2 regions of the Caminicella sporogenes DSM 14501 genome follow, and region 2 is predicted to be linked to the other one. Evidence: a T-box and tRNA genes for the amino acid it is inferred to sense, from the RefSeq annotation. Region 2 holds a T-box; the other holds one or more tRNA genes.
What was found. A T-box is a leader RNA that pairs with one kind of tRNA and senses whether it is charged. The one in region 2 lies ahead of metG (methionine--tRNA ligase), so its partner is inferred to be a tRNA-Met.

Region 1: it encodes a tRNA-Met, which carries the amino acid that the T-box ahead of metG (methionine--tRNA ligase) is inferred to sense. The anticodon was not compared.

What each region holds. Positions count from the first base shown of each region.
Region 1 covers NZ_FRAJ01000012.1:15,774-31,664, reverse strand. The annotation lists gene BUA90_RS07840 (TrkH family potassium uptake protein) at 1-818, shown strand, start outside; gene BUA90_RS07835 (potassium channel family protein) at 832-1,482, shown strand; gene BUA90_RS07830 (RNA-binding S4 domain-containing protein) at 1,509-1,751, shown strand; gene yabP (sporulation protein YabP) at 1,901-2,191, shown strand; gene yabQ (spore cortex biosynthesis protein YabQ) at 2,252-2,764, shown strand; gene BUA90_RS07815 (FtsB family cell division protein) at 2,837-3,145, shown strand; gene BUA90_RS07810 (S1 RNA-binding domain-containing protein) at 3,243-3,659, shown strand; gene BUA90_RS07805 (Ppx/GppA phosphatase family protein) at 3,753-4,673, shown strand; tRNA gene BUA90_RS07800 (tRNA-Leu) at 4,843-4,933, shown strand; tRNA gene BUA90_RS07795 (tRNA-Met) at 5,028-5,103, shown strand; tRNA gene BUA90_RS07790 (tRNA-Met) at 5,108-5,184, shown strand; gene spoIIE (stage II sporulation protein E) at 5,431-7,800, shown strand; gene BUA90_RS07780 (vWA domain-containing protein) at 7,867-8,592, shown strand; gene BUA90_RS07775 (protein kinase domain-containing protein) at 8,637-9,545, shown strand; gene tilS (tRNA lysidine(34) synthetase TilS) at 9,622-11,019, shown strand; gene ftsH (ATP-dependent zinc metalloprotease FtsH) at 11,078-13,012, shown strand; gene BUA90_RS07760 (thioesterase family protein) at 13,169-13,558, shown strand; gene BUA90_RS07755 (aspartate-alanine antiporter-like transporter) at 14,059-15,432, shown strand; gene BUA90_RS07750 (DUF3870 domain-containing protein) at 15,644-15,891, shown strand, end outside.
Region 2 covers NZ_FRAJ01000018.1:3,451-19,341, forward strand. The annotation lists gene tmk (dTMP kinase) at 1-444, shown strand, start outside; gene BUA90_RS09910 (cyclic-di-AMP receptor) at 510-836, shown strand; gene holB (DNA polymerase III subunit delta') at 851-1,831, shown strand; gene BUA90_RS09920 (PSP1 domain-containing protein) at 1,835-2,776, shown strand; gene BUA90_RS09925 (DUF362 domain-containing protein) at 2,852-3,022, shown strand; gene BUA90_RS09930 (tRNA1(Val) (adenine(37)-N6)-methyltransferase) at 3,200-3,955, shown strand; gene rsmI (16S rRNA (cytidine(1402)-2'-O)-methyltransferase) at 3,984-4,817, shown strand; gene BUA90_RS09940 (DUF1858 domain-containing protein) at 4,935-5,144, shown strand; gene BUA90_RS09945 (AbrB/MazE/SpoVT family DNA-binding domain-containing protein) at 5,155-5,400, opposite strand; gene BUA90_RS09950 (DUF948 domain-containing protein) at 5,613-6,014, opposite strand; gene BUA90_RS09955 (YtxH domain-containing protein) at 6,086-6,511, opposite strand; gene BUA90_RS09960 (YxiG family protein) at 6,759-7,178, opposite strand; gene BUA90_RS09965 (nucleoside recognition domain-containing protein) at 7,295-7,867, shown strand; gene BUA90_RS09970 (spore maturation protein) at 7,873-8,403, shown strand; T-box leader at 8,535-8,776, shown strand; gene metG (methionine--tRNA ligase) at 8,831-10,774, shown strand; gene BUA90_RS09980 (MFS transporter) at 10,862-12,130, opposite strand; gene BUA90_RS09985 (TatD family hydrolase) at 12,332-13,099, shown strand; gene BUA90_RS09990 (resuscitation-promoting factor) at 13,362-14,399, shown strand; gene rnmV (ribonuclease M5) at 14,419-14,952, shown strand; gene rsmA (16S rRNA (adenine(1518)-N(6)/adenine(1519)-N(6))-dimethyltransferase RsmA) at 14,968-15,843, shown strand.

The sequences.
Region 1 (15,891 bases), on a different contig from region 2:
TAATAGGCAATTTTAGAAGTTTAACTCCTTTTGTTGATGATGTACTAATTAATATGGTAATAATGTCTTTAATAATTTTAGGTGGAATAGGGTTTGTAGTTATTTTAGATGTCATGCAGAAAAAGAATTTTAATAAGCTTTCTTTACATTCAAAATTAGCAATTACTATGACTCTTATTTTAATTTCAGTAGGTTTTTTTGTAATATTGATTTTAGAATTTTATAATCCAGATACAATGGGACAGTTGTCTTTAAAAGGTAAATTTCTTTCAGCATTATTTCATTCTGTAACTCCGAGAACGGCAGGTTTTAATACACTTCCTACTGATAAGCTGACTATGGCATCGATATTTTTTACAATAGTATTAATGTTTATAGGAGGTTCATCTGCAGGAACTGCTGGTGGTGTAAAGATTACAACAACAGGGGTAGTAATAGCTACGATTGTATCAGTGATAAAGGGTAAAGATGATACAGAAACGTTTGGAAGAAGAATACCTAGAGATATTATAAATAGGTCTTTAGCTATCATTGGACTGGCATTGGGATTAGTTATATTAGTTACAATGATATTATCAATAACTGAAAAAGACTGTTCGTTTATAGGAATATTTTTTGAAGCAGTATCAGCTTTTGGTACAGTTGGTTTATCGTTAGGTGTTACATCAACTCTTAGTAAGCTTGGAAAGATAATTATTGCTATAACGATGTTTTTTGGAAGAGTAGGACCACTTACGGTTTTATTAGCTTTGGCTCAAAGGAAAAAAGAAAATAAGGGAATATTGAGATATCCAGAAGAAAAGGTTATTGTAGGTTAAAGGAGGACATATTATGAAACAATTTTTAATAATTGGAGCAGGACGGTTTGGTGGCAGTATAGCAACTACTCTTTATAATATGGGAAATGATGTATTGATTATTGATGATAGTGAAGAGGCAATAAATCAAATATCAGGTTCTGTTACCCATGCTATTCAGGGAAATGCGGCTGATGAAAGATTGATTAGTACGATAGGAGCAAATAACTTTGATGTATGTGTTATTGCAATGGGTTCAGATATACAGTCATCTATATTAGTTGCTATTATGCTTAAAGAAGCAGGAGCAAGGTATATAGTAGCTAAAGCACAAAATGAACTTCATGCTAAAGTATTATATAAAGTAGGGGTAGATAAAATAGTATTTCCAGAAAGAGATATGGGAGCTAAAATTGCTCAAAGTTTAGTATCTTCTAATATAATGGACTATATAGAATTATCTCCCGAATACAGTATAGTAGAAATTACAGCAATTAAAGAGTGGATAGGAAAAAATTTATTAGAATTGAATATGAGGGCAAAATACGGAATTAATATAATGGCTATAAAAAAAGGAACAAGTATAAATATATCACCTACAGCTTTGACTGTTATTGAGGAAGGTGATGTATTAATAGTCATAGGACATAACAGTGATTTAAAGAAATTAGAAAGAAAAGTATAAAAGACTGCAGAAGGAGTTGAAAATTTATGAGAGTTGATAAATTTTTAAAAAATTCTAGACTGATAAAAAGAAGAACAATTGCGAAAGAAGCGTGTGAGCAAGGCAGAGTAAAGATAAATGATAAAATAGCAAAGCCGGGTACTGAAGTTTCAGTTGGAGATATATTGACTTTGGAGTTTGGTACGAGGGTGATAAAGGTAGAGGTTTTAGACTTAAAGGAACATGCAACTAAAGATGATGCAAAAGAAATGTATAAAGCTATAGAATAATATGGCAAATCAGCAGAATAATAGCTTAACAAATATTTTATAAGCACAAAATTGTGCTTTTTTTTTATCAAGTACATTTGTTTTCTAGAAAATAAACAAGTAATAATTCCAATATTATATACATATTTTTATAAGAGGGAGGTGTCTTTTTGGAAGAAAAGAATGGTTTTAAAAATAGGTCTCAAAACATAATATTGGAAAATCGAGAAAAAATGAGCATTTCAGGAGTAGAACATGTAAAGAGTTATAATGACGATATGATAGTATTGGTAACAGTTCAAGGTAATTTAACTATTAGAGGTGAGGGACTGGATATAAAAAAGCTTAATTTAGAAGATGGGAATCTGTCGATAGAGGGTTATATAACATCTATTGTGTATTCTGAAAAAGAAGATAATCTATCTAAGGGGCTTGGATTCCTTGGGAAAATGTTTAAATAATCTCTCCATTTTAGTAAATGGAGAATTTTTTTCTATGATGGTACATGGAGAGTGATTGATATGACTAGTTTCGTATATTATCAAATATACGTTTTTTTTGCAACATTATATGGAGGGATATTAATAGGGTTTATTTATGATATTTATAAGATTTTTAGATTTTATTTAAAGCCCAAGAGAATTACTGCTATTTTACAAGATTTATTTTTTTGGATTACTATAACTATGGTTGCTATATTAGTTCTTCTTTATAGTGATGACGGAAGGGTGAGAGGATATACTTTATTAGGTTTTATACTTGGAACGTCATTATATAATATATTTTTAAGTAGATTATTTACAAAAATGTTTATGGAAATAATTGTTTTTATAAAAAGAGTTTTTAGCTGCATATATAACAAAGTCAATAGTATTGTTATATTTATAATTAGAATAATCAAATATCCTTGTATAAGAGTAGTTCAAATGTTAAGACCATATTGTTTAAGATTGAAAAGAATATCTTTAATTCCCAAAAGAATGTTTAAAGATATTAAGAAAAATATGAGTACAATTATACATAAAAAAAAATAGAAGGGAATATAGAAAGATTATAGAATAATTAAAATAATAATAGTGTATTAAGATAATAAAGGATGTGAACGTATGAAAAAAATGAAGAAAAAAAGTTTCTTAAAGAGAAATAGAATACATATAATAATTTGTCTTATATTATTTATATATTTATCCATAACTATGATAAAGCAAGAAATAAAAATAAGAGAATTGAAAAATGAGGAAAAACAGGCATTAAAGCAAGTTAATGAGCTTAAAATGAAGATTAAAGATATGAAAAAAAATATAGAAAAAAGTGATAGTAAGGAGTTTGTAGAAAAGGTTGCTAGAGAAAAATTAAAAATGGTAAAACCTAATGAGATTATTTATATTATTCAAGATAATAAGAAAAACAATTAATTGTTAATTATAAAAGGTATATTGACATTAGAGGGCTTATAAAATATAATTTACTTGATAACAATAATGTTAAATGAATTAAGGAGGAATTTTTTTAATGCCCGTTGAGATTGGAAAGGTAGTTGATGGTACTGTTACAGGTATTACTAATTTTGGAGCTTTTATTCAACTACCGGATGGTATAACAGGATTATGTCACATTTCAGAAATTGCAGATGAATATGTAAAGGATGTGAAAGACTATTTAAAAGAACAACAAAGGGTAAAAGTAAAGGTAATAGAAGTTAGTGGAAATGGAAAGGTAAGCCTTTCTATTAGAAAAGCTACTGAAGGAAGTAAGCAGAAAAATACTGTTAAAAAAGAAGCAGTTAAAGAATTTGTAAGCAGACCGGTTAGACCGAAAGCATCTTTTGAAGATATGCTAGCTAGATTTTTAAAGGATAGCGATGAAAAGTTGAAAGATATGAAGAAAAATGTAAATAAGAGAAAAGGGAACGGATATAATAGAAAATAGTAATTAATATGAATATGAAATAGTACCGGGATATATTCCCGGTTTTATTATGTTGAAAAGAGGATATTTATTATTTTATTTGGAGGTAGGAGAATGAAAAAGGTGGGCGTTATTGATATAGGAACAAATTCTATAAGGATTATTATTGCAGAAATAAAAAATAACAAAATAATAAACAGCAGAAAAGAGCTTATTATGACGAGATTAGGTGAAGGAGTAGGTAAGACTAAAAAGTTGTCAGAAAAAGCTATTGATAGGAGTATAGATGCTTTAAAAGTATTTAAAGAGATTGCAATTAAAGAAGGAATAAGTGATATTAGAGCGATAGCAACTAGTGCGGTTAGAGATGCTGTAAACAAAGAAGAATTTGTAAAAAGGGCAAGAGAAGAAGTTAAAATAAATATAGAAGTTATTGATGGTGATATGGAGGCACAGCTTGGTTTTAAGGGTGTAGTACATGGGATAGATAAGTGTGATAAAGATATATTAGTTATAGATATAGGTGGAGGTAGTACAGAATTTATCATCGGGAATATTAACGGCATAAAATTTAAAACTAGTTTAAATGTTGGAGCTGTGAGAATGACGGATAAGCATATTAGTACTGACCCTATAAGCGATATAGAATTTGAAAATCTGAAAAAAGATATAAAAGGAATTATTAGTAAAGTTTTAAAAGCAATTAGAGAATATGATATAAAAAGGATAATAGGGATTGGGGGTACGGTAACAACATTAGCTGCCATAGATAGAAAACTTGAAATTTACGATAGTAATTTAATACATAATTATGAGATTAAAATAAAAAAAGTAGAAGAAATGGTAGATTTATTTAAGAGAACAAATAATGAAGAAAGAAAGAATCTAAAAGGTTTACAGCCTAAGAGGGCAGATATTATATTGGCTGGTGCTGTTATTCTTTATGAAATACTTGTAAGTTTAGGAGTAGATAAAATTACTATTAGCGATTATGATAATTTAGAAGGATATATTTTTGAAAAAATAATAGGATAAAACTTATATTTTGATTAGGAATTTGTATAATGTGTGATTTTTATTATGTTTTTTAGTTTTTATCTGTTATGTTTAATTTTATAATAAATTTCTCAAAAATAATAAATAAATGTGTTGACAAAAAGTAAAATATAATGTAAAATAAAATTCGTCGCAAGAAATGTAATATGCCGGGGTGGCGGAACTGGCAGACGCACAGGACTTAAAATCCTGCGGTCCTTATAAAGACCGTACCGGTTCGATTCCGGTCCCCGGCACCAAATGTAATGAAAGAATTGAGAATTGAAAATTGATAATTGAGAATTAAAAGTTAGTGTTAATTATTTTTTAAAATAATTTTTAATTTTTTATCGTCGCGGGGTAGAGCAGCTGGTAGCTCGTCGGGCTCATAACCCGGAGGTCGCAGGTTCGAATCCTGTCCCCGCAACCAATATGGCGGCGTAGCTTAGCTGGCTAGAGCGTCCGGTTCATACCCGGAAGGTCGGTGGTTCGAGTCCACTCGCCGCTACCAATAAAAAATATTTAAAGTACAGATAAACTATAAGTGATGCCACTTATAGTTTTTATTTTTTTACAATATGTTTTAAAATTTATTTTTAGAGTTATAAAAAAATAATTGTTTTATTTCTAAAAAGTAAACAATTTGTTTGAAAATAGTAGTGAATGTCATAATTTTTTTTGAAACATTCAGTCAAGTTGACAAATATTTCAAATCCTCCCTGTTATAATGCATTATACAGGGGGGTGTTTTTTTACTATGGAAAAATTTAATATAGGATACAAAAGATTAGGAAGAGAAGAAGGACAGATTTACAGTATTATAAGCAAAGATTTTTTGTTGTTAAATATTTTGGCTTTTTTATTGGGACGAGCTTCGATTTTAAATGGATTAAATCCTTTTGGAGTAGCTTATTTTACAACTTTAATGACTAAGGATAAAAAGAATTCTATATTAGGATTAAGTATTTTATTGGGGATTTTAACTACTAATGCTGATAAGTATAGGTATATGTTAATTTTGGGATTAAATTTTATTGTTTTTAGGTATATAGTCAAAAATATAAGGTTTAATACATCAAAATTGGCTTTTTTAACCGGTAGTATAACTTTTTTTTCTGGTGTTTTGTATTTATTTTTAACAGAGTTTTATTTGTATGATTTATTTATGACGAGTTTTGAATCAATTATAGTTTTTGTATTTATATACATACTTTCTTATAGTATTCCAATTCTAACAGTAAAATCAAATAGAAAAATCCTTTCTAATGAAGAGGTAATATGTATAGCAATTATTTTGGCAGTTTCGGTATTAGGACTTTCAGATGTAATATTTTTTGGTTATGATTTGAAGAATATAGTTGGGATTTTTATAATATTAGTATTTGCTTATAATGGAGGAGCAGCGATAGGAGCAGCTGTAGGAGTTACTATAGGTATTATAACTAGCATGTCTACAGTTGATACTCCTGTTATAATAGGAATTTATGGATTTTCAGGTTTACTGGCAGGTATATTTAAAGATGTAGGTAAAGTTACTTCGGCTTTAGGAATTGTATTAAGCAATTCTATACTTACATTTTATATAAATGGTTCAACTGAAACGTTAGTTCAATTTGAAGAAATAGTAATTGCATTTTTAATATTTATACTGCTGCCAAAATCGGTTTCTGAATATATAAATAAATTTATCAGTTTAAAAAGTGATGGTTTTGAAATAGATAAAGTTTATAGTGAGAGAATTAAAAAGCTTATGTTAAGACAATTAGAAAATTATTCATTAGCTTTTTCAGAATTAGCAGTAACTTATTCTAAGATTGCTGAAAAAGAGAAAGTTGTTGAACAAAAAGAAATAACAAATATAATAAATAATATTGCAAATTCTATATGTTTAAATTGTAATATGAAAAGAAGTTGTTGGAATAACTGCTTTTATAGTACTTATAATGCATTGGTAGATTCTATTACTTTAGTAGAAGCTAAGGGCATATTGGATAAAAATAATGTTCCTGATTATCTTAGGAAAAGATGTTTAAGATTAGAAAAGTTGATAAATATAATTAATAGTGCTTATGAAATATATAAGATAGATTATAAATGGAATAAAAAACTCTTTGAAATGAGGCAGTTAGTTTCTGAACAATTTAATGGAATATCTCAGATATTAAGAGAATTATCTAAGGAAATATCTTCTAATATAGAATTTAAAAGAGATGTAGAAGATGCCCTTTATGTTGCTTTTGACAAAGAAGGTATTATAATTGATAAAATTACTGTTTTAGAAAATGAAAATGGGAGATTTGAAATAGATATTGAAAAGAAAAAGTGTTTTGATAGAGAAATATGTGAAAGAAGAATTATTCCAATTGTAAAAAAAGTTATAGGAAGAGAAGTTGTTCATAAAAACAGAAATTGCAATAAAGGCAATGAAAATGGAAGTTGTTTAATTCAGCTAGTTGAGGCTCAAAAATATAAAGTTAATACAGGAGTTGCAAAGGTATCAAAGGATAATTACTATATAAGTGGAGATAATTATTCTTTTATGGATTTAGATGACAACAAGTATATGTTAGCGCTTAGTGATGGAATGGGAACAGGTGAAAAAGCTGCAAAGGAGAGTGTGGCAACTATAACTTTATTAGAACAACTACTAGGAGCAGGATTTAATAAAAATATAGCTATAAAAACTATAAATTCTGTTTTGATGTCTAAATCTTTAGATGAGGCATTTTCAACTATAGATTTATCGATAGTTGACTTGTATAGTGGAAAAGTAGAATTTATAAAAATAGGAGCAGTACCATCTTTTATAAAGAGAACAAATGGGAATGTGGAAGTTATACATGCATCATCTTTACCTGTTGGAATAGTAAATGAGATAGCAATAGATAGCAAGTCTGTAAAATTAAATTCTGGAGATTTTATAATTACCATGTCAGATGGAGTTTTAGATGTAGATAAAAATTTTATAGATAAAACTAATTGGATGGTAGAATTAATTAAAGATATAAATAGTAGAAATCCACAAGTGATAGCAGATAGTATATTAGATAAAGCTATAGAGAGAAATAACAATAAAATTGAAGATGATATGACTGTATTAGTTACAAAGATTTGGAAAAGAAGATAAAATGTATATAAAATAAATAAATTGGCAATAATCCCCTTAAACAAAAAAAGATTGGGGGATTATTATATGGAAATGAAAGAAATTATAATAGTTACAGATGGTAAATCTAATATAGGCGGAGACCCGTTATTAGCTGCAATGGAGGCTCAAAAACATAATATAGTAGTAAGTGCTATAGGGATAATTGGAAAAAACGAAAGTGATGAAAATCCAATTGAAGAAATTCAAGGAATTGCGAAAAAAGGTAAAGGTGAATGGGAACTAACATATTTAGATGATTTAAGCGTTACTTTGCAGATGATGACGCAAAAGACAGTAAATAAAACAATAGGATATGTAGTAAATAGAGAACTTAAAGAGATAATTGGTTCAAGCTTAGATGAAATAAAACCTAAGTATAGAAATAAATTTATTGAGTACATTGAAAATTTAAGTGATGAAATACCACTTAAATGTTGTATTTTGATTGATTGCAGTGGAAGTATGAAGCAAAAACTTGAAAGAGCAAAGGAAAGTATATTGGATTTAATGAATTCATTAAGAGTGAGGAAGGGAAAGAGTGAGATTGCAGTTATAGCTTATCCCGGTGTAAATGGAGAAATGACTAATATAATAAATGGTTTTACTGATGATGTAGATTTATTAAAAGATAAATTAAAAAGTATATTTGCAAGTGGAACAACTCCAACTGCTCCTGCTATTTATAAGGCAATAGAATTATTTACTAATAGAAGCAATATAGTTGATGAAATAATAGAAGAAAAACCTTTCTTAAGTGAAGGTATAGTTTAAAGCGGCTGTAAGTAGCCGCTTTAAATTCGTTTAGGGTGGTAAAAGTGGATTTTAGAGGTATAGAAATTGTTGGAAAATGGAATAAAAAAACTTATATTATTAAAAAGTTGATTGGAACAGGTGGAGTTGGAAAAGTTTATAAAGTTTATGATGCAAAAAGTAAAGAATACTATGCATTGAAAATTAGTATGGATTTATGCAGCATAACTAAAGAAGCAAATATGCTAGATAAATTTAAAGATTTTGAATTTATCCCCAAAATAATCGATATAGATGATTGTGAAATAAATGGAAAAATGTATCATTTTATTGTTTTAGAATATATAGAAGGTAAAAATTTAAAGGAATATACGAAAAAATATAGAATAAATATAAAAGAGTTATTAGGAATAGCGATAATAGTTTGTGAAGCTATTGATAGATTTCATAAAAGAGGATATGTATTTGGAGATTTAAAACCTGAAAATTTGATGATTGATGAAAAGAAAAAAAAGTTAAAAATAATTGACTTAGGTGGAGTGTCTAAAATAGGATTAGGATTGAAAGAATTTACGCCTCTGTATGATAGAGCAAAATGGAATATGGGACTTAGAAAAGCAGACCCAGCATATGATTTATTTAGCATATGTATGTTTCTTACTTGTTTTATTTTAGAAAGTAATAGTAAAATATTGAATATGGATATAAATAGTATGATATGCGAATTAAAAAGAAAAGGTATAAATCAAAAGTTGATAAATCTAATAAAAGATGGTTTATTTCAAAGACAAATTGATTTTTCTATTTTTTTGAAAAGATTAAAAAAAATATATGTGAATGGTAGTTTAAAAAGAGATAAAAAATATAAAAATAAGATAAATTTAATAGTTAATATATATTTTATAAGTTCTTTGTTATGTTTAATAACTATGCTGTTATTTTTATTGTCAAAAAGCTTAACAAATATAGTTTAGATATTGTAGTATTATATATATGATTTTTAAATTTTACTTTCTACTAAAAAATTAAGTTAAAATGGAGAGTAGATATATGATAGAAAAATTTTTAAATACAGTTAATAAGTATAATTTGATTGAAAAAGGGGAAAAAATTGTTGTAGGTGTTTCGGGGGGACCTGATTCAATTTGTTTATTGCATTTATTGTGGAGAATTAGGAATGAATATGATTTAAAACTCTTTGTAGTTCATTTAAATCATCAATTTCGAGGTAGTGAAGCAGAAGAAGATGCCGAGTATGTTAAAAAGTTTAGTGATAATTTAGGTATAAAATCATATATATTTTCTATTGATATTGCTTCATATAGTAAAAAAAAGGGTATTACATTTGAAGAAGCAGGTAGAGAGTGGAGATATAGATTATTTGATGATGTAGCTAAAAAAGAGGGTGCATCAAAGATAGCAATAGCACAAAATAAAAATGATCAGGCAGAGACTATTCTTATGAGGTTAATGAGGGGGGCAGGGTTAGAGGGACTTACAGCCATTGATTATAAAAGAAATGAAAAAATAATTAGGCCGCTACTTAATATTACCAGAAGAGAAATTGAAAATTATTGCTTATATTATAAATTAAATCCTAGAATAGATAAAACTAATTTAGAAACTATATATACGAGAAACAAGATAAGACTTGAACTCATACCTTATATTGAAAAAAACTTTAATTCTAATATAATAGATACTTTGTGTCGAACTGCTGATATTTTAAGAGATGATAGAGATTATTTAAATAAAATGACTAATGAAATTTTTAATGAAATATCACAGATTTATAATAATGGGATATCTTTAGATACGAATAAATTTAGGACTTTACATATTAGTATGCAAAGAAGAGTTATAAGAAAGGCTATTGAAAAATTAAAAGGTAATCTTAAAGAAATAGGGCTTGTGCATATAGAAAAAGTGATAGAGCTAGTTAAAAATTATAAAGTAGGTTTAAGGAGTGATTTGCCGGGACATATAATTGTAGAGCTTGGATATAATAGTATAAATGTAAAAAAACAGAATGAAAAAATACAAAGTAGATTAGGTGAGTTTGAGTATAATATTAAAATAGGAGAGAGTGTATATATTAAAGAGTTAGATTCAATTGTTGAATCTTCGATAATATCTAAAGAAGATATTTGTTTTTGTGGTAAAAATATGATTTTTATAGATATGGATAAGGTAAAAGGTGATTTAATAATAAGAAATCGAAAAAATGGAGACAGGTTTGTTCCATTAGGGATGAAGGGTAGTAAGAAATTAAAAGATTTTTTTATAGATAAAAAAGTGCCAAAAGATTATAGAGATAGAATACCTATAGTATGTGATGAGCAAGGCATAATATGGGTAGTTGGATATAGAATGAGCGAAAAGTATAAGATAGATTCTGATACTGTAAAAGTAATTAAGCTCGTCTATAAAGAAGGTTGTATAGAATAATAAAATATGTTAGAATTAAGAGACCTAAGTTTTTTTTACAGTGAAAGGAGGAGAGTTGTTGAGAAAGTTTTTTAGAGGCGCAAGTTTTTATATTTTGATATTTATAATATTTGTAATGATAGTTCATTTTTATGGAAGACAACCTCAAGAGACATTAGTACTTGACATATCGGAATTTGTAAATCAACTGCAAAATAAGAATGTCTCTGAAATTCATTTTATAGATAACAGTGTAGAAGGCAAATACAAAGATGGAACACTATTCCATATTTATATTCCAAAGGCTATAATGACCGATACATTTGTAGCAAAATATATTTTGCCTGCTTTGGAAGCTGGAGAACTTAAATTAACAGGAGAACCGCCTGCTACTACGCCATGGTTTATAGATATATTACCGTCTGTATTTATGATTTTAATATTTGTTGTTTTTTGGTTTGTATTTATGCAGCAGTCTCAAGGCGGTGGAAGCAGGGTAATGTCATTTGGGAAGAGCAAGGCAAAGCTTCACAAAAGTGATGCAAAGAAAAAAGTTACATTTAAGGATGTAGCCGGTTTAGAAGAAGAAAAAGAGGAATTAAAAGAAATTGTAGATTTCTTGAAAAATCCGAGAAAATATATTGAACTTGGTGCTAGAATACCAAAGGGAGTTTTGATGGTAGGACCTCCAGGGACTGGTAAAACGTATTTATCACGTGCAGTTGCAGGAGAAGCAGGAGTTCCATTTTTCAGTATCAGCGGTTCTGAATTTGTTGAAATGTTTGTTGGTGTTGGAGCATCAAGAGTTCGTGACTTGTTTGAACAAGCTAAAAAGAATTCTCCATGTATTGTATTTATAGATGAGATAGATGCAGTTGGTAGAAAAAGAGGTGCTGGACTTGGTGGAGGTCATGATGAAAGAGAACAGACACTCAACCAGCTATTAGTTGAAATGGACGGATTTGGCGTTAATGAGGGTATAATTATTATTGCTGCAACCAATAGGCCAGATATACTCGATCCAGCATTACTTCGTCCGGGTAGATTTGACAGACAGATAGTTGTTGGAATACCTGATATTAAAGGCAGAGAAGAAATATTGAGAGTACATTCAAAAAATAAACCTTTAGCTGATGATGTAGACTTAAAAGTTTTAGCTAGAAGAACTCCGGGTTTTACACCAGCAGACCTTGAGAATTTATTAAATGAGGCAGCACTACTGGCAGCTAGAAAAAATGATAAAAAAATTCATATGGATACTCTTGAAGAAGCTATTACAAGAGTTATAGCAGGACCTGAAAAGAGAAGTAGAGTTATTAGTGAAAAAGATAGACGACTTACTGCTTATCATGAAGCGGGTCATGCTGTAGTAGCAAGACTTCTACCTAATACTGATCCAGTTCATCAAGTAACTATAATACCACGTGGTAGAGCTGGTGGTTTTACTATGATTCTTCCTAAAGAGGATAAGTATTATATGACAAAAACTGAAATGGAAGAGAGAATAGTTCATTTATTAGGTGGAAGAGTAGCTGAGGAATTAGTATTAAATGAGATAAGTACAGGTGCTCAAAATGACCTGCAAAGAGTTACTGAAATAGCTAGAAGTATGGTTACGAAATATGGTATGAGTAAGAATTTAGGTCCTATGACATATGGTACAGGTGAAGAAGTATTTTTAGGTAAAGATTTAGCTGCGATGAAAGATTATTCTGAAGAAGTTGCAGCTCAAATAGATAGAGAGATAAGAGAGATAATCGATAGAGAATATGAAAGAGCAGAAAGATTATTAAAAGAAAATATAGATAAGCTCCATGAAGTTGCAAAAGCCCTTTTAGAAAAAGAAACACTAAATGCTGATGAATTTGAGATAGTGTTTACAAAAGGATTAAGTGCTTTAGAAACAGATGAAAAAGTTAATTTGAAAAAGGAAGAAATAGATGAAAAAGATAGTACTACTTTTGATTTGACTGATGTAGTAGAAAAAAAGGATAATGATGTAGATGAAAAATAGCTCCTCAAATATGAGGAGTTATTTTTGTAAAATATTACAATATAAATGTTTGGATTTTTAAATATCTGGTATAATAAAATTGTTAATAAACAAACATTATGTGATTTTTAAGATATTGCTTTAAAAGTATAAATTGATAAAAGGAGTGAAGAAATTATGGAATTCAATTTAAAATTGGGAATGTCTGCTGAAGTTGAAAAAATTGTTACAGAAAATGATACTGCATCAGCTTTTGGGAGTGGAAAGGTATTAGTTTTTGCTACGCCAATGATGATTGGTATAATGGAAAATGCTGCTCTTAAAGCTGTTGACCCACATTTGCCAGAAGAACATGCAACAGTTGGAATTCATTTAGATGTGAAGCATATGGCTGCGACTCCAGTTGGTATGAAAGTAAAAGCAAAAGCTGAGCTTATAGAAATAAATGGGAAAAAGCTCAAATTCAAAGTAGAAGCTTTTGATGAAAAAGAAAAAATAGGTGAAGGCTACCATACTAGATATATAATAAATATTCCAAAGTTTTTAGAAAATACAAAACAAAAATAGGACAAAAAATTGCAAAAAATTTTAAAAATATGCAGGAATTATTGAATATATGTAGAATAAATAATATAAAGAAAATTTAAAATTATTTTTTAGTTCTAAATTTTTATTGAAAAGCATAAATTTTTATAATAAAATTATAATAAAAGTTCATATAAAATGTTTGCCAGATTTCTATTTGAGTAATTTCACCATTACTCATTCCTTAGGAATCGTACGGCATGGGATATAATTCCTTTTAAGAGGGGCATATTCCATGCCGTTTTTCGTTTTTATTTATATAAAATTTTTGAAAGGAAATTATTAAAAAACTTAGTATATAGAAATTGCAGTTTAAGATGAATTAGATGCAGTTAGAAAACGTTTTTTAAAAGGAGAAATAAAATAAAAACTTATTATAGAAAGGAGCGATTAAAAGAATCAAATAAGCAGACATTATAGGTTGATAGTATTAATTAATTTTAAAAATTAAATGTTAAAAAGATATTAGAGGGGGAGAAAAAATGAAATTTAATTTAATAAGCTGGATTATGAATCCATTTGTCTTAATGTTTATAGCTGTTTTTACAGGTATGTTGTTTGGTAAAATAAAGTTTGGAAAATTTAATTTTGGTGTTTCAGGGTGTTTGTTTACAGGACTTATAATTGGATGGTGGGTATTAGGTTATGCCAATAGGTTTAATGAAGGAGATAGTGGATTTGCTGCGGCTCAAAAACTTATAAAATCAGGAGTAATACCAAAAGATTTCTTCTATTTGTTCCTTATACTATTTGTTGCTGCTGTTGGACTTTTAGCGGCTAAGGATATGGGTGTTGTACTTAAAAAATATGGGGCTAAATTTGTTATATTAGGTTTTTTAATTACATTATTGGGAGCAGCTGCTACATATGGTATGACTTTATTTAGTAAAAATGCTAATCCATATGAAGTATCAGGAGTTTATACAGGAGCACTTACCAGCTCTCCGGGACTTGCAGCAGCACTTGAAACTGCGAATGCTCACGCTACCGATTGGGTAAGTAAGTATGAAAAGTTGAGTGATGAAGAAAAAGCTAGGTTTTTAAAGCTTCTTGATCCTTCTGGTAAATTAACACCTAAAAATACTCCAACATTGACACCTGAACAAAGAGAAAAATTTATAAAAGATGCAGGAGCTGGTATAGGAGTAGGGCATGCTATAGGTTATCCTTTTGGAGTTCTTATAGTTATTCTTGCTGTTAATTTTTTCCCAAGAATTTTTGGAATAAATGTAGCTGAGGAACAAGAAGCATTTAAAAGGGAAATGGAGGAAGCTAGAGCTATATCATCTGCTAAAGAAATACCAGAGGTATCATTTGACCTTACAGCATTTACTATAGCATGTTTTTTTGGATATACTTTAGGTAAGATAAAAATATACTTAGGACCACTAGTAGGATATTTTAGTCTTGGTTCAACAGGTGGAGTTTTAATAGGTTCTCTTATATTAGGTTATATTGGAAAGATTGGATTTATAAATTTTAGAATGAATAATAAAGTTCTCGGAGTAGTGAGACAATTATCTTTAGCATTTTTCTTAGCAATAGTTGGATTAAGATATGGATTTAAAGTATTTGATGCATTATTTGGGTCAGGAGGTTATTTGGTATTAGTTTCATTAGTAGTTGGTATAGTAGCTATGTTTGTAGGCTTTATAATAGGAAGATATGTATTTAAGATAAATTGGATAATGTTAGCAGGAGCTATTTGTGGAGGCATGACATCAACACCCGGTTTAGGTGCTGCTGTTGATGCTATAGGAAGTGATGACCCGGCAGCTGGATACGGAGCAACTTATCCATTTGCATTACTTGGTATGGTTATATTTACCATAATACTTCATAAGTTGCCTATGTAATTTAATAATTAAAATAAAAATTTTATATTCTTCACAAAATGTTAAAAAAATGCTAATATTTAATTATAAAGTATGAAATAGGAATAGTTTTTTATGATTTTGCGAATTTAAATGTTTTTACAAAATTTTAAATATATAGTTATAGTTTAAATATGCAGAATTATTTGAAGGTGTATTTATTTTTCTTAATTTCAAGAAAAAAGGTGATAATGTGGAGCCATATGAAATATTTATAACTGGTTATGCTAAATTACCCAAAGGTATAACAGCTACAGAACTTTATCATGTTATAGCTGTTGGGTTAATAGTGGATAAGTATACAGGAAAAATATTAGATGTAGATTGTTCTTTAGTAACTAGAGTTGCAAAGCAGTTTATTAAAAATCTTGTTGTAGGTAAAAATTTAAAGGATTTCGATTCTATTCAAAATGATCTCAAAAATCATTATTACGGCTCTGC
Region 2 (15,891 bases):
AATAATATAACTGAGGCTATGCTTTATGCAGCTTCGAGAGCTCAACATGTAAGTGAGCTTATAAAACCTTCCTTAGAAAAAGGAAAAATAATTATTTCTGATAGATTTGTAGATTCTAGTATAGTATATCAGGGAATAGGAAGAAATCTTGGAATAGATTTTGTTAAAAGTATAAATGATATGGCTATTCAGGGAATTATGCCACAGATAACTTTTTTACTTAAAATTTCTCCAAACGAAGGTTTGAAAAGGAGATTTTCTTCAGATGAATGTAATAGATTAGATATGGAAAAAGTTGAGTTTCATAATAAAGTTTATGAAGGTTATCTGGAGCTTGAAAGTCTTTATCCAGAAAGAATAGTAGGAATAGATGCTTCTAGAAGTATAGAAAAAGTACATGAGGAAATTATTAAAATTGTAGAAAAAAAGATATATAATGTTTAAATATTATTTATTGAGGATATATTTAAAAAAATTTTAAAGTGTGCATATTGAGGGGGAAATTTTTTATGAAACTAGTAATTGCTATTATTCATGATGAAGATTCTCATGAATTAATAGAAAAATTAACAGAAAAAAATTATGGAGTTACTAAATTAGCATCAACAGGTGGATTTTTAAAGTCTGGCAATACAACGTTATTAGTGGGAACGCAGAAAGAAAAAGTTGATGAAGTTATATCTATTATTAAAGATGTATGCAGAACTAGAAAGGAAATTACTACTACATCGCCAATGATAGCAGACAATAGTGGGTTTATGTCTATACCTATTGAAATAACAATAGGAGGGGCTACTATTTTTGTTGTAGATATAGAGAGATTTGAAAAAGTATAGAAAGGATTTAAAAAATGAGTTTTAATGATATAATTGGGCACGACAATATAATAAAGTTTTTGAAAACAGCTATAACAAATAATAAATTAGCTCATGCCTATGTATTTGATGGTATAGATGGTGTAGGAAAAATGCTAACAGCAAAAGAGTTTGCTAAAGCAATAAATTGTAAAAATAATTTAAATGATGCATGTGAAATTTGCAGTTCATGTATAAAGATAAACAATAATAATCATCCTGATATAAATATTATAGTACCCGATGGGAATAGTATAAAAAATAGGCAAATTGAAGAATTTCAAAACGAAATTCTTTTAAAACCTTATGAAAGTGAAAAGAAGATATTTATTATACAGAATGCAGAAACTATGACTGTGAGTGCACAAAACAGATTATTAAAGATATTAGAAGAGCCACCTGAATATGGCATTATAATACTTATAACAGAGAATATTTATAATTTACTTCCAACTATTAAATCCAGATGTCAAATTATAAAATTTCATAGGATACCAAAAAAATATATAGAAAATTTTTTAGAAAATAATTATAATATTGAAAAAATAGATAGTAAACTGTTAGCTGGATTTTCAGATGGTTCTATAGGAAGAGCAGTAGAACTTTGCATTTCTGAAGAATTTAAAGATAGAAGAGAAACCACTATAGAAGTGATAGATGAAATAGTACGAGGAGACAAATTAAAACTATTAGATTATGTAAAATTTTTTGAAGACAATAAAGAATATATAGACCAAATATTAGATTTTTTTTCTATTTGGTTTAGGGACATGCTTTTGCTTTTAGAAACTAATGAAGATAGTTATGTGTTAAATATTGATAAAATAAATTATTTGAAAATTCATGGAAGTATTGTGGAATATGAAAAAATACCCAAAGCTATAGAGATAATAGAAGAGACAAGAAAAAATATAAAAGCAAACGTGAATTTTGGATTGTGTATAGAGATGCTGCTACTTAATTTACAGGAGGTTTAGATTATGGTAAAAGTTATAGGAGTTAGATTTAAAAAAGCCGGGAAAATATATTATTTTGACCCAGATGGTATAGATATTGAAAAGGGACAAAATGTAATTGTTGAAACGTCTAGAGGGATAGAATTTGGAGAAGTTGTAGTAGGACCTAAAGATGTAGATGAAGAATCAATAGTTTCACCACTGAAAAAAGTGCTAAGAATAGCTACTTTAGAAGATAAAATAAAGGCAAAAGAAAATAAAGAAAAGGAAAAAGAGGCTTTTGATATATGTTTAAAAAAGATAGAAGAACATGGATTGGAAATGAAGTTAATTGATGTAGAATATACATTTGATAACAATAAAGTTATTTTTTATTTTACAGCAGATGGCAGAATAGATTTTAGAGAATTAGTTAAAGATTTAGCAGCAATTTTTAGAACTAGAATAGAGCTTAGGCAAATTGGCGTTAGAGATGAAACTAAAATGCTTGGTGGAATAGGACCATGTGGGAGAACTTTGTGCTGTTGTACTTGGCTTGGAGAATTTGAACCAGTTTCTATAAAAATGGCTAAAGATCAAAATCTTTCATTAAATCCATCTAAGATTTCAGGAATATGTGGAAGATTGTTGTGCTGTTTAAGATATGAACAAGATAGTTATAAACAACTTAAAAAAGGACTTCCTAACGCCGGAGAAAAAGTAAATACTCCTGATGGAAAGGGAATAGTAATTGAGAATAATGTATTGCGTGAATCAGTAAAAGTTAGATTAATTAATAATGAAAATGAAGAAACGGGTGAATTAGATTTAAGTGATGATATATATATTTATCATAAAGGCGAAATTGAGCGAATAGAAGCAAATGAAGAATTAGGTTTAGATAATGAAGAAGATAATGAAAGTGAAGCAGATGAAGAAATTTTACTAGATGAAAATTTATTAGATGATGAAGTTACAACTGAATAATAATAAATTTTTATATAAATGGATATAATGAATAAATGAAGGCTTGAAATTTATTGAATTTGGAGGTGATATAATATGGCATATTATATTAATGACAATTGTATTAGTTGTGGTGCATGTGAGCCAGAATGTCCAGTAAATGCAATTAGTGCTGGAGATGATAAGTATATAATAGATGCAAATACTTGTATTGATTGCGGTGCATGTGCCAATGTATGTCCTGTAGATGCTCCAAATCCAGAATAATTTAGATAGTAGACAAAACCCCATAAATAGGGGTTTTTTCTTTATATGAAAAATTAGATATTTTTATAAGAAATTATACTGCTTTAAAATAGTTTAGATTCTAATGAAAAAAAGAATATAGTATAATAATATAAAATGATTAAAAGCAGTGAACAAACTAATAGGGAGAGATAAAATTTGGAATACAATATATTAAGAGATAATGAAAGAATAGATGATTTACAATGTAAAGGATTAAAGATTATTCAAAATCCAAAAGGTTTTTGTTTTGGAATGGATGCTGTGCTTTTAAGCAATTTTTGCGAAATTAAAAAAGGTGCTACAGTTGTAGATTTAGGAACTGGAACGGGGATAATTCCTATACTTATAGCAGGAAAAAGTAATGCAGGTAAGATATATGGTATAGAAATACAAAGTCAAATTGCAGATATGGCAAAGAGGAGTGTAAAACTTAATAATTTAGAAAATAAGATAGAAATATTAAATGTAGATTTAAAAAGAGCAGATAAGATTATAAATGTTAATTCTGTAGATGTTGTGACATCTAATCCACCTTATATGAATGCAGGTGGAGGCATAAAGAATCCAGAAGATATGAAGGCCATTTCAAGACATGAGATAAAGTGTACATTAGAAGATGTTATATCTATGGCAAGTAGATTACTTAAACATAATGGACATTTTTATTTAGTACATAGACCACATAGATTAGTAGATATAATATATTTATGTAGGCAGTATAAACTTGAACCAAAGAAGATAAGATTTATACATCCAAGTAAAAATAAAAAGCCAAATTTGTTGCTTTTAAAGTGCATTAAAGCAGCAAGGCCAGAGCTTAAATTTTTAGAACCGTTATATGTGTATAAAGAAGATGGAAGTTATACTGATGAAATTTATAAAATATATAGTAGAGAAAGTATAGAAGTATAACAAAAGAGGAGCAGAGAATATGAAAGAAATAAAAGGGAAACTTTATATTTGTCCAACGCCTATAGGGAATTTAGAGGATATAACTATAAGAACTTTAAATATACTAAAGAAAGTTGATTTAATAGCTGCTGAAGATACAAGACATACAATTAAATTATTAAATCATTATGATATAAAGAAACCATTGGTAAGTTATCATGAACATAATAAAGATAAAAGAGGACAGGAACTTATTGAAAAATTAAAAGAAGGACAAAATATTGCTTTGGTAAGTGATGCTGGAATGCCCGGTATATCTGACCCGGGTGAAGATTTAGTAAAATTATGTATAGAAAATAATATTTCTTTAGAAGTATTGCCGGGAGCAAGTGCTATAATAACTGCATTGGTAATATCTGGACTTTCAACTAAAAAATTTGCATTTGAAGGATTTTTAGATAGAAATAAGAAAAAAAGAAGGGAAAGGCTCAAAGAGATAAAAAAAGATGATAGAACTTTAGTATTTTATGAATCACCCCATAGATTGTTAGATTGTTTAAATGATATGATGGATATATTAGATGATAGACAAATTGTAATAGCTAGAGAACTTACAAAAAAGTATGAAGAAGTTTTACGTGGAAGTATTTCTGATATATTAAATCATTTTAAGGCAAAACAGCCAAAAGGAGAGTTTGTAATTTTAGTAGAAGGAAATTATGATGAAAAAGGCAGAAGCGATATTTGGGAAAAAATTTCTATTAAAGAACATATAATTTTATATATAAATAAAGGAATGAAAAAGAAAGAAGCAATAAAAAAGGTAGCAGAAGATAGAAAAATTCCTAAAAGAGAAGTATATAAATACAGCGTAGATATTTAGTTATTTGTGAATATATATTTTTTTAATTGGAAATTTAGTATTGAAAATTGTTTTGTTTTGAGGAATGAATATTTTTGATTGCGAAAAATTTATATTATTTATATAGAGGTGGTTATATTGAGATATAATAAAGATATGACGATTTCTGAAATCGTTTTCAGTGATTTTAAAACTATAGAAGTTTTTAAAAAATATGGGCTTAGTTGTTTGAGGTGTTTAGGAGCAGAAACAGAAACTCTTGAAGAAATTGCTAGGATAAATGAAATAAATTTAAACAAGATGATTGAAGATTTGAATAATGTGGGAAGAGAAAATGCTTGTGTTTAAACACAAGCATTTAAAGTAATCCCTCAATTTCTTTAATGCAACTTGGACAGATATTTTTTCCCTTGTAGTTTATATTGTCCTTTGCTTGACCACAGAAAATACAGGCTGGTTCATATTTTTTTAGAATTATTTGTGAACCATCGACAAAAATTTCAAGAGCATCTTTTTCTCCAATGTTTAAAGTTCTTCTTAATTCTATTGGGATTACAACTCTTCCAAGTTCATCAACTTTTCTTACTATTCCAGTAGATTTCATTTTAACATCCTCCTCTAGACAAATTTCGACAACTTTCTTCACATTAAATAATACCAGAGCTACCAATAAAAGTCAATACATATTCTAAAAAAATATTTATATTAAAAAATGTATTATTTTAAAAGGAATAAAGATAAAAAAGTTAGATTTTATATAAACTTAAGAAATTATTAAAAAAGGAAAATCAATGTGAATGATTTTCCTTTTTAGGCTTAAATGACTCTTTTCTTTTTAGGAGATATTTTTTCATATATATTTTTAATAAACAATCCTACTTGAATAATAGCAGCTATACCAGTTATTAAATCGCCGGTATCTTCTAAAGAAGCAGCTGCAACTTCGCTTTTTTGAGCTATGGCATCAATAGTACCTCTTACCATTTGTACATCATGAGATACTTCACCAGTAATTTCATCTAAATTTTTTGCTATGGAAGGCATTTCATTTAATGTCATTTCTATATTTTCTTTATTAACAGAAATTATTTCCTGTATCTCTTTCATAGTAAAGTAAAATTTTCTTAATACAAGTATAAGATAAATTATAAGAGTAACTAAAGCTCCCCACAATATAATTAAACCTAAATCGGTAAGATTAATAGTTATCTGACTCATAATATCACTCCATATCTTTTTGTCTTTGGCTACATAAAATTCTATAAATAATGTCTGATTTCCTTCTTTTTTTAAATATTTTCTTCATTTTTTTCCTTTGCCTCATTTTCTTTAATATTGTCAACTTCAATTAATCCATCAGACACTAAGTCTTTACTATAAGTTATTTTACCAAGATTAGTTTGTATTTCTTCTTTTTCTTTTCTGAAAAAGTTTTTTTCTGCAATTTCATTTTTCAGTTGTAGTATAGATTGTCGTATATCTTCATTAATTTTATTTTTAACTTCTAAAAGTTCTTTTTCTATATTGTTTTTTAATTCATCTGCACTACTATAAATTTTTTTACGAGTATTTTTGCCGGAGTCAGGGGCGATTAAAATTCCAAGAGCTCCACCTATAATTCCACCAAGTAGAGTTCCTATAACAGCTCCGGTAGTAAATCCTCTGTTAAAATTCATTTTAGCTTCTATTTCTCTTTTTCTTTGACTCAAAAACATAATTTAGCACCTCCAAGATTAATTATTGTACATTTTACCCTAAATTTCAGAGAACAAAACATATAATTAATATGTATTTATAATAATATATGCACATGCTATAAAATTAAGTAATTCAATGTGAAATTTATAATAATCATTATAAAGATTGTAAAGATATTTTTAAAAATAAAAAATAAATCCCATATAGATTAGGATAAAAAAATTTATCTATAAGGGATTTTTGTTGCAATTAATTTATCATGTATTAAATATTTGGATAGCCTACTTTAAATTTTTTATCATTTATTTTTATACTTCTTGCTTCTATGAACATGGATGAGTTTTTTAATTCTAAAGCAAAATTAGGAAGAGATACATCTTCGGCTTTTAATTCTTCGATATCGGAGACATCAGCATTTGCAAATTCACCTATTCCATTTTCATAATAGCCTATTGAAGTTAATTTGGTACAGTCAAAATAAGCTTTTTTTACTAAATTGGTATTTTCATTTACAAAGTAAAAAGAAAAAACTTCTTCAAATACAACTTTATATTCATCACAAGAATCTGGGTTTTCTTTTTTTATATCTATTGAAATCATATCTTTAGGAATATTTATATCCATTTTTTTTATTATACTTTGACTTAAATTGTTTAATAGAGGTTTTAACTTAGATGTACTCATAATTTATCCCGTCCTTCATTTATAAAATGCTTCTTTCTATTTTTATCATAATTAAAACAATAATTCAATAGAAATATATAGTATACGATAATACTTAAAGTGGAGGAAGTATATAAATGATAAACACTATATGGTTTTTTATGATTATTATAGGTATATTTATAGCTGTGATAAATGGAAAGTTAGAAGTTATTAATAAAGTCATAATAGAAAATACAGGTGATGCTGTCACATTTGCAATTGGACTTACAGGAATAATGGCAACATGGCTTGGGCTTATGAAAATAGCTGAAAAATCGGGATTGATAGAGAGTATAGGAAAAAGTTTTAGTAAATTAATGAAATATATTTTTCCAGATGTACCATTTAGTCATCCAGCAATAACAGCTATGATAATGAATATGGTTGCAAATATGTTTGGAGCAGGGAATTCAGCTACAGCTTTAGGACTTAAAGCTATGGAAGAACTTCAAAAACTTAATACTAAAAAAGATACAGCAACAGATGCTATGATTATGTTTTTAGTGATAAATATGTCATCTATTCAGCTCATACCACTGGCTGTATTAAAGATAAGGGCAGATGCAAATTCTGTAAATCCTACAGAAATAATAGGTCCTACTTTAATAGCTACTTTTATATCTACATTAATAGGAATATTTGTATGTAAAATATTTGAAAGGAAGTAGTTATAATGGATAAAATTTTAAATATTATATCTATATGTTCGATTCCAGCAATGATTACTATAATAATATTTCATGGCTATATAAAAGGAGTAAATTTATATGATGCATTTGTAGAAGGAGCATCAGAAGGATTTAAAACTTCAGTTAAGATTATGCCTTATCTAGTAGCTATATTTATAGCAATAGGTATATTTAAAGAATCAGGTGCGCTTGAAATTTTTTCAAATATATTGTTACTACCCGGAAGGATTATAGGAATTCCAAAAGAAATTATTCCACTTGTAATATTAAAACCAATATCGGGTAGTGGTTCTTTAGCTATGGTAAAAGATATAGTAAATACATATGGAGCAGATTCCTTTATAGGCAGAGTAGCTTCAACAATGATGGGGTCATCTGAAACGATATTTTATACAATGGCACTGTATTTTGGAGCTATAGGAATAAAAAATTCAAGGCACACTTTGGTTTGTGGGCTTATAGCTCATTTAGCAGGGGTTGTTTCAGCAGTAATGATATGTAAAATAATTTTTTGATTTTCTTGACAAAAACGTATATTTTATAATATCCTTATACATAATAAGATAGATAGAAAAACGGTTGACTTTAAGAACTTTAAAGATTTAACATAAAAATATGAATTTTACAATTTGAAAATTTATAATTGAAAACAGTGAAGATGGGAAGAGTAAATATATCATCTTAGTTACAGAGAGCCGGATTAGGTGAAAGCCGGTACTGAGGGATATATTGAAGATGGACCCTGAACTGCCTGATTGAAATAATAGTAGGTCAGGTCGGATTTGCATCCGTTATAAGTGCAAGGTGATTATTAGTCACTTAGTGAGGTCATTATGGCGACATAATGACAAATTAGGGTGGTAACGCGAGATAATCCTCGTCCCTTTTTAAGAGGGGCGGGGTTTTTATTATTGTTAAAAGATAGAAGGAGGAATGATAAATATGAGTAAAGGAACGTATTATATTACAACCCCTATATATTATCCAAGTTCTAAACTGCATATAGGACATACTTATACAACTGTGGCTGCTGATGCCATGGCAAGATTTAAAAGAGCTATTGGCTATGATGTAAAGTTTTTAACTGGAACAGATGAACATGGACAAAAAATAGAAAGAGTAGCAAAAGAACATGGAATGAAGCCGAAAGAATATTTAGATAAAATAGTTGCTGAAATAAAAGAACTTTGGAAGACTATGGAGATTTCATATGATATTTTTATTAGAACTACAGATGAGTATCATGAAAGAAGAGTTCAAAAGATATTCCAAAAGCTTTATGACAAGGGAGATATATACAAAAGTGAATATGAAGGATGGTATTGTACTCCATGTGAATCTTTTTGGACTGAAACTCAATTAGTAGATGGGAAATGTCCTGATTGTGGAAGAGAAGTAGAACTTACGAAAGAAGAAGCATATTTCTTTAAATTGTCAAAATATCAAGAAAGACTTCTTAAACTATTTGAAGAAAATCCAGAAATATTAGAACCTGCTTCAAGAAGAAATGAGATGATAAATAACTTTTTAAAGCCGGGTCTTGAAGATTTGTGTATAACTAGAACATCTTTCGACTGGGGTATTCCTGTACCATTTGATAAAAAGCACGTTATTTATGTATGGCTTGATGCACTTAGCAATTATATTACTGCATTAGGCTATCCGGAAAATGAAGAAGGGGATTATGCTAAATATTGGCCGGCAGATGTGCATTTAGTAGGTAAAGAAATAGTTAGATTTCATACTATCATATGGTATGCTTTACTTATGGCTTTAGATATTTCGCTACCTAAAAAAGTATTTGGACATGGATGGATATTACTTGAAGGAGGAAAGATGTCTAAATCTAAGGGAAATGTAGTAGACCCTGTTGTACTTGTAAAAAGATATGGAGTAGATGCCATTAAATATTTCCTTCTTCGTGAATATTCATTTGGACAAGATGGTGTATTTACAAATGAAGTTCTTTTAAACAGAATAAATTCGGACCTTGCTAATGACCTTGGAAATCTTGTCAGCAGAACAGTTGCAATGATAGATAAATATAATGGTGGAATAGTGCCTGAGCCAAAAAAAGAAGGACAATTTGACCAAGACCTTAAAAATATAGCTGCTAGTGCTTGGGCTAAAGTAGAAGAAAAAATGAATAAATTTGATTTTAGTAATGCATTAGAAGAAATATGGAAAGTCGTTAGAAGAACAAACAAATATATAGATGAAACTACTCCATGGATATTAGCTAAAGATGAAGAAAATAAGGATAGACTTGATACAGTACTTTATAATTTAGCAGAATCTATAAGAATAATTTCAGTACTCATACAGCCTTTTATGGATAGTACAGCAAGGAAGATTTGGGTACAGCTTGGAATAGATGAAGGGCAAGGAACAAGTTGGGAAGATGTTATGGAATTTGGAAAACTTGAAACAGGTATCAAAGTACATAAGGGAGAACCTTTATTCCCACGTATAGATGTAAAAAAAGAATTAGAAGAATTAGCTAAGGAACAAGAAAAAAATATTAAAAAGGAAGAAAAAAAGAATAAAAAAGAAAAGTCAGAAGAAAAAAGTGAAATTACTATAGATGACTTCTTTAAGGTAGATATGAAAGTTGCAGAGATAGTTGAAGCAGAAAAACATCCAAATGCTGATAAATTGTTAGTTTTACAGCTTAAAGTTGGAAAGGAAAAAAGACAGGTAGTATCAGGTATAGCTAAACATTATAAGCCAGAAGATTTAATAGGAAAGAAAGTTATATTGGTAGCTAATTTAAAACCTGTTAAGCTTAGAGGTATTAAATCTGAAGGAATGATTTTAGCTGCTGATAATGGAGAAAAACTTACTTTAGTTACAGCAGATATTGAAAGTGGAAGTACAGTAAGTTAGTATAATTTTATGTTAAAAATAAGAAGGCAGGTACAAAAGTACCTGCTTTAAATTATTTATAAAATTTAGTTTGTTTTTAAGTGCAGATTAACTTATTTTAATTGATGATTTTTTCGATACATATAAAAATCTATTTACTATTATTATTAGTACGGCAATATACAAAAATAATGTATCTATAGAATAATAGTCTGATATAAAACCAAAGATTGGAGCAAAGAATACTGTAAAAAGAGCTCTTAATTGACTGTCAACAGATAATACAGTAGCTCTTTGAGTTTTTTTCATGTAGTCGCCGCAAACATCTACGAATATAGGTCGTCTAGCATCTTTTAAAACATATAGTATAAAAAACAAGCTTATAATTACTATTGTAGTATTATTTTTTATTGCAATTGAAAGAAATAACAGCAGCATAGCCATAATATCAAAAGAAATGACCATTAGTTTATTAGAGGGAACCATTTTGTTAAGTCTGTAAATATTTTTTGATGCCATAGAGCTAAAAATGTAAAATATTCCATAAGTAATACCTAAATATATTTTTACTATTTTATTTCCATCTAAGCCGGTAATTATCGAAGCTGTATTAGTTAATATGACTAATTTTAAAATAGGCTGAATATAGTCTTTAATAGTTTTAAAGATACTGTCATATAGAGCTGAACTTATAAGCAGTTTTTTTAAATTTTTATTGTGAAAAATGCTTTTTAACTGAAATATGCTTTCTTTAAAAAATTTTTTTATATTTAAATCATTATTTCTTTTTTCATCTAAACTATTTGGATATGACCATATCAACATGAAGTCTAAAATATATGGAATGATGCAAATTAAAAATATCCATCTTGAACTAGGTAAATTTAAAACAAATATAATAGATAAAAATGCTGAAACAGCTGAGCCGAGCAGAGAAAATGACCTCGTTCTTCCATATACGAAAGTTTTATGTTCAAACCATCCTCTTTGTTCAAGATAAGAATAAATCATTGCCTTGTGAGTTCCAGAGCGAAAAGCCTCGCCTAGTCCAAAAAATATCATACCTAAAGCTAAAATAAAAAAGTTTTTACCTGTGAAGAAAAACAAAAAAGAAATTATATAAAATGAAAAACAAAGCATAAGTTCTTTTTTCTTTCCATAATTATCGGCAAATATACCAGATGGTATTTCAAATATATAAGTTACTATTTCTCTAATTGAAAATAAAATACCTATTTTGAAAAGATTAGAATTTGTAATGTTCAAAAGATAAATCAAAAGATAAGGTTCAAAAAATTTAAGATTTTTAAGAAAACCATAAAAACAAAATTTCCATATTTGTTTATCATTTTTAATATTTTCATATATCTGCGACATTATAGTCCTCCCGTATATATTTTATACTTTAATTATAATATACTTGTTAAAATCAATTAATACTGTTGATTTACAAAAATACAATTTTATTGTTTTTTAGTTCTTTACTACATGTTGACTATTGGCTCGCTAAAAATTATATATTTTGGTAAAATATCATAAAGAGAATATTTTTAAAATAGTATTAAGGAGGAAGATAAAATGTTGTTTGATTCACATACACATTTAGACGATAGAAAATTTGACAAGGATAGAGATGATGTAATAAAGAGAGCTAAAGAAAATGGAATATCTTATATAATGAATCCGGGAGCAGATTATGAAAGCTCAGTTAGAGCTGTTGAACTTGCAGATAAATATGACATGGTTTATGCAGCTGTTGGAATACATCCACATGATGCAAAAACTATGGATGAAATGATGCTTGAGCTCTTAAAAGCTATGACAAAAAAGCCAAAAGTAATGGCTATAGGAGAAATAGGATTAGATTATCATTATGATTATTCACCAAGGGAAGTACAGAAAAAATGGTTTAGGGAGCAAATAAGACTTGCAAAAGAAGTAAAACTTCCAATTATTATCCATGACAGAGAAGCCAATAATGATGTAATGAAAATATTAAAAGAAGAAAATGCTTTTGAAAATGGGGTTTTACTTCATTGCTATTCAGGAAGTGCTGAGCTTGCCAAAGAATATATTAAATTGGGAGCATATATATCTATTGCAGGTCCTATAACATTTAAAAATGCAAGAAAAGCTGTAGAAGTTGTACAAACTGTACCAATAGAATATTTAATGATAGAAACTGATGCACCTTATCTTACACCTGTGCCATACAGAGGAAAAAGAAATGAAACTAGTTATGTAAGATTTATTGCAGAAAAGATAGCAGAGATAAAGGGTATTTCTTTTGAAGAAGTAGCACAAAAGACTACTGAAAATGCAAAAAAATATTTTGGAATAAAATAAGTCGAAAAGAGAAAATTTCCCGGGAAATATATAGAAAAAAGTAGAGAAATATGATGGATTTTCTTTACTGAATACTGCTCACAAAATATGTCAATAATAGCATAATATAAAAAGACATGAATATAATTGACATTAGGGGTTTTTTGATATAGACTATTGAAGATAAAAGATACAATTTTCTAAAACCCCCACTTAAATAAAAGGTGGGGGTTAAATTTGGTAAACCCCTAAAATTATATAGATACTTTAAGGAGGAATAAAAATGGAGTTTAAGATTAAGCTTCAGGAAATTATTAAAAACAAAAAAATAATGATGATTGTCGCTATTATGCTATTGTTGAGTATTTTTGTGATAGGTTTTGCTTTTAGAAAGGAAATAACAATAGTAGATGGGGATAAGAAAATAACTATTAAGACAGTAGCTTTTAATGTAAGTGGTGTATTAAAAAAGGCAGGAATTACTTTGAAAGAACAGGATAAGCTGAGTATAGATAGTAATGCTAAACTTAAAAATGGGATGGTTATAGAAATTAAGAGGGCTTTTCCCGTAAAAATAAAGGTTGATGGAAAAGAGCTTGATGTACTTACTGCAAACAACTTGGTAAAAGATATTTTAAAGCAGTATAATATAAAATTAGGTGAAAAAGATAGAACACAGCCTTCTTTAGAAAGCAATGTTACTGCTAATGATATTATAAATGTTATAAGATGTGAGGAAAAAATAGTAAGAGAAGAAATGGAAATACCATATAAAACAGTTATAAAGTATAATGACAGTATTGAGGCAGGAAAGACTAAAAGACTTCAAAATGGTAAAAATGGCAAAAAAGAAGTAGAATACAAAGTAGTTTATGAAAATGGGGAAGAAGTGGCAAGAGAAGTTGTAAGTGAGAAAGTTATAAAAAAGCCTGTAGATGAGATTATTGAAAAAGGTTCTGAAAAATATTTTGTTGCATCTAGGGGAAAAGTTATAAGATATAAGAAAGTCCTTATAATGCAGTCTACAGCTTACGATTTATCATATCAAAGTACGGGTAAACGTCCAGACCATCCTGAATATGGCATCACATATACGGGAACTAGAGTAAGACATGGAGTTGTCGCAGTAGACCCTAGAGTGATACCACTTGGTTCTAAGCTTTATATAGAATCTTTAGATGGTTCTAAGGATTATGGATTTGCTTCTGCTGAAGATACTGGCAGTGCTATTAAAGGGAAAAAAATAGATTTGTTCTTTGAAGATCATAGGGCGGCAATGAGATATGGAAGAAGAAAGGTTAGAGTATATATTTTAGAATAGAGAAAAAAGGAGTTTGAGTATGGTAATAAAGGAAGTCATAGTAGTTGAAGGAAAAGATGATGCTTCTGCTGTTAAAAAAGCAGTTGAAGCTGAGGTAATTATTACTCGCGGATTTGCAATAACGAAAGAGACATTAAAGAGGATAGAAACTGCACAGAAGAGGAAAGGTGTTATAATATTTACTGACCCAGATTTTGCAGGAGAAAAAATTAGAAAAACTATATCAAATAAAATTAAAGGATGTAAACATGCTTTTCTGCCTAGAGAAGAAGCCACTAAGAATAATGATATAGGTATAGAAAATGCTTCACCTGAAAACATTAGAGCAGCACTTTTTAAAGTGAGAAGTCTTGTAAGTGAGAAAAGGCAGGAGTTTACTAATGCCGATTTAATATTAAATGATTTAAATGGTTCTGAAAATGCTTCAAAGAGAAGAGATAAACTAGGCAAAATACTTGGAATAGGTTATGGCAATTCTAAACAGTTTTTAAATAGATTAAATAATTATGGCATTACTAGGGAAGAATTTGAAGATGCATTAAAAAAACTATAGAAAAGTAGGGATAAGATGGAAAAATTAGTTTCTCCTAAAAAAACTAAAGAAATAGTAAAAAAATACGGATTTCAATTTTCAAAGAGTTTAGGACAGAATTTTTTAATAGATGAAAATATAATATATAAAATAATAGATGGAGCACAGATAGGTAAAGAAGATGTAGTTATTGAAGTAGGACCCGGAATAGGAACTCTTACTCAATATCTGGCAGAAAGAGCTAAAAAAGTTTTAGCTATAGAGATAGATAAAAATTTAATACCTATACTAGAAGGGGAAACTTTAAAAGGTTATGAAAATGTAGAAGTAGTTAATGCTGATGTATTAAAAGTGGATATTATTAAATTAATATATGAAAAATTAGACGGACAAAAAGTAAAAGTAGTTGCTAATTTACCATATTATGTAACAACTCCTATTATTATGAGATTTTTAGAAGAAGAAATACCTGTAAAAGATATAGTAGTAATGGTTCAAAAAGAAGTTGCAGATAGAATGCAGGCCAGGCCTAATACTAAGGATTATGGAGCGCTTACAGTTGCAGTACAGTATTACTGTAAGCCTCATGTTATAACTAAAGTTCCGAGGTCTGTATTTATACCTCAACCAAAAGTAGAATCTACAGTAATAAGATTAAAAGTTTTAGATAAACCTAAAGTAGAAGTAGAAGATAGAGAAATTTTTTTCAAAGTAGTTAAGGCTTCTTTTGCAAAGAGAAGAAAAACTCTTCTTAATTCACTTTCAATGAGCAGTTTAGGTTTAGATAAAGAAGAAATTAAGAAAGTTTTGTCTATGAGTAGTATAAGTGAAAAGAGAAGGGCTGAAAGTTTAACTATACAAGAATTTGCAGTATTGGCAAATAATATAGCTGCAATAAAAAAGTCGATTTAATAATTAAAAATTAAGAAAATTTGTAGAGTTGACTAAAAAAGCGTCTTT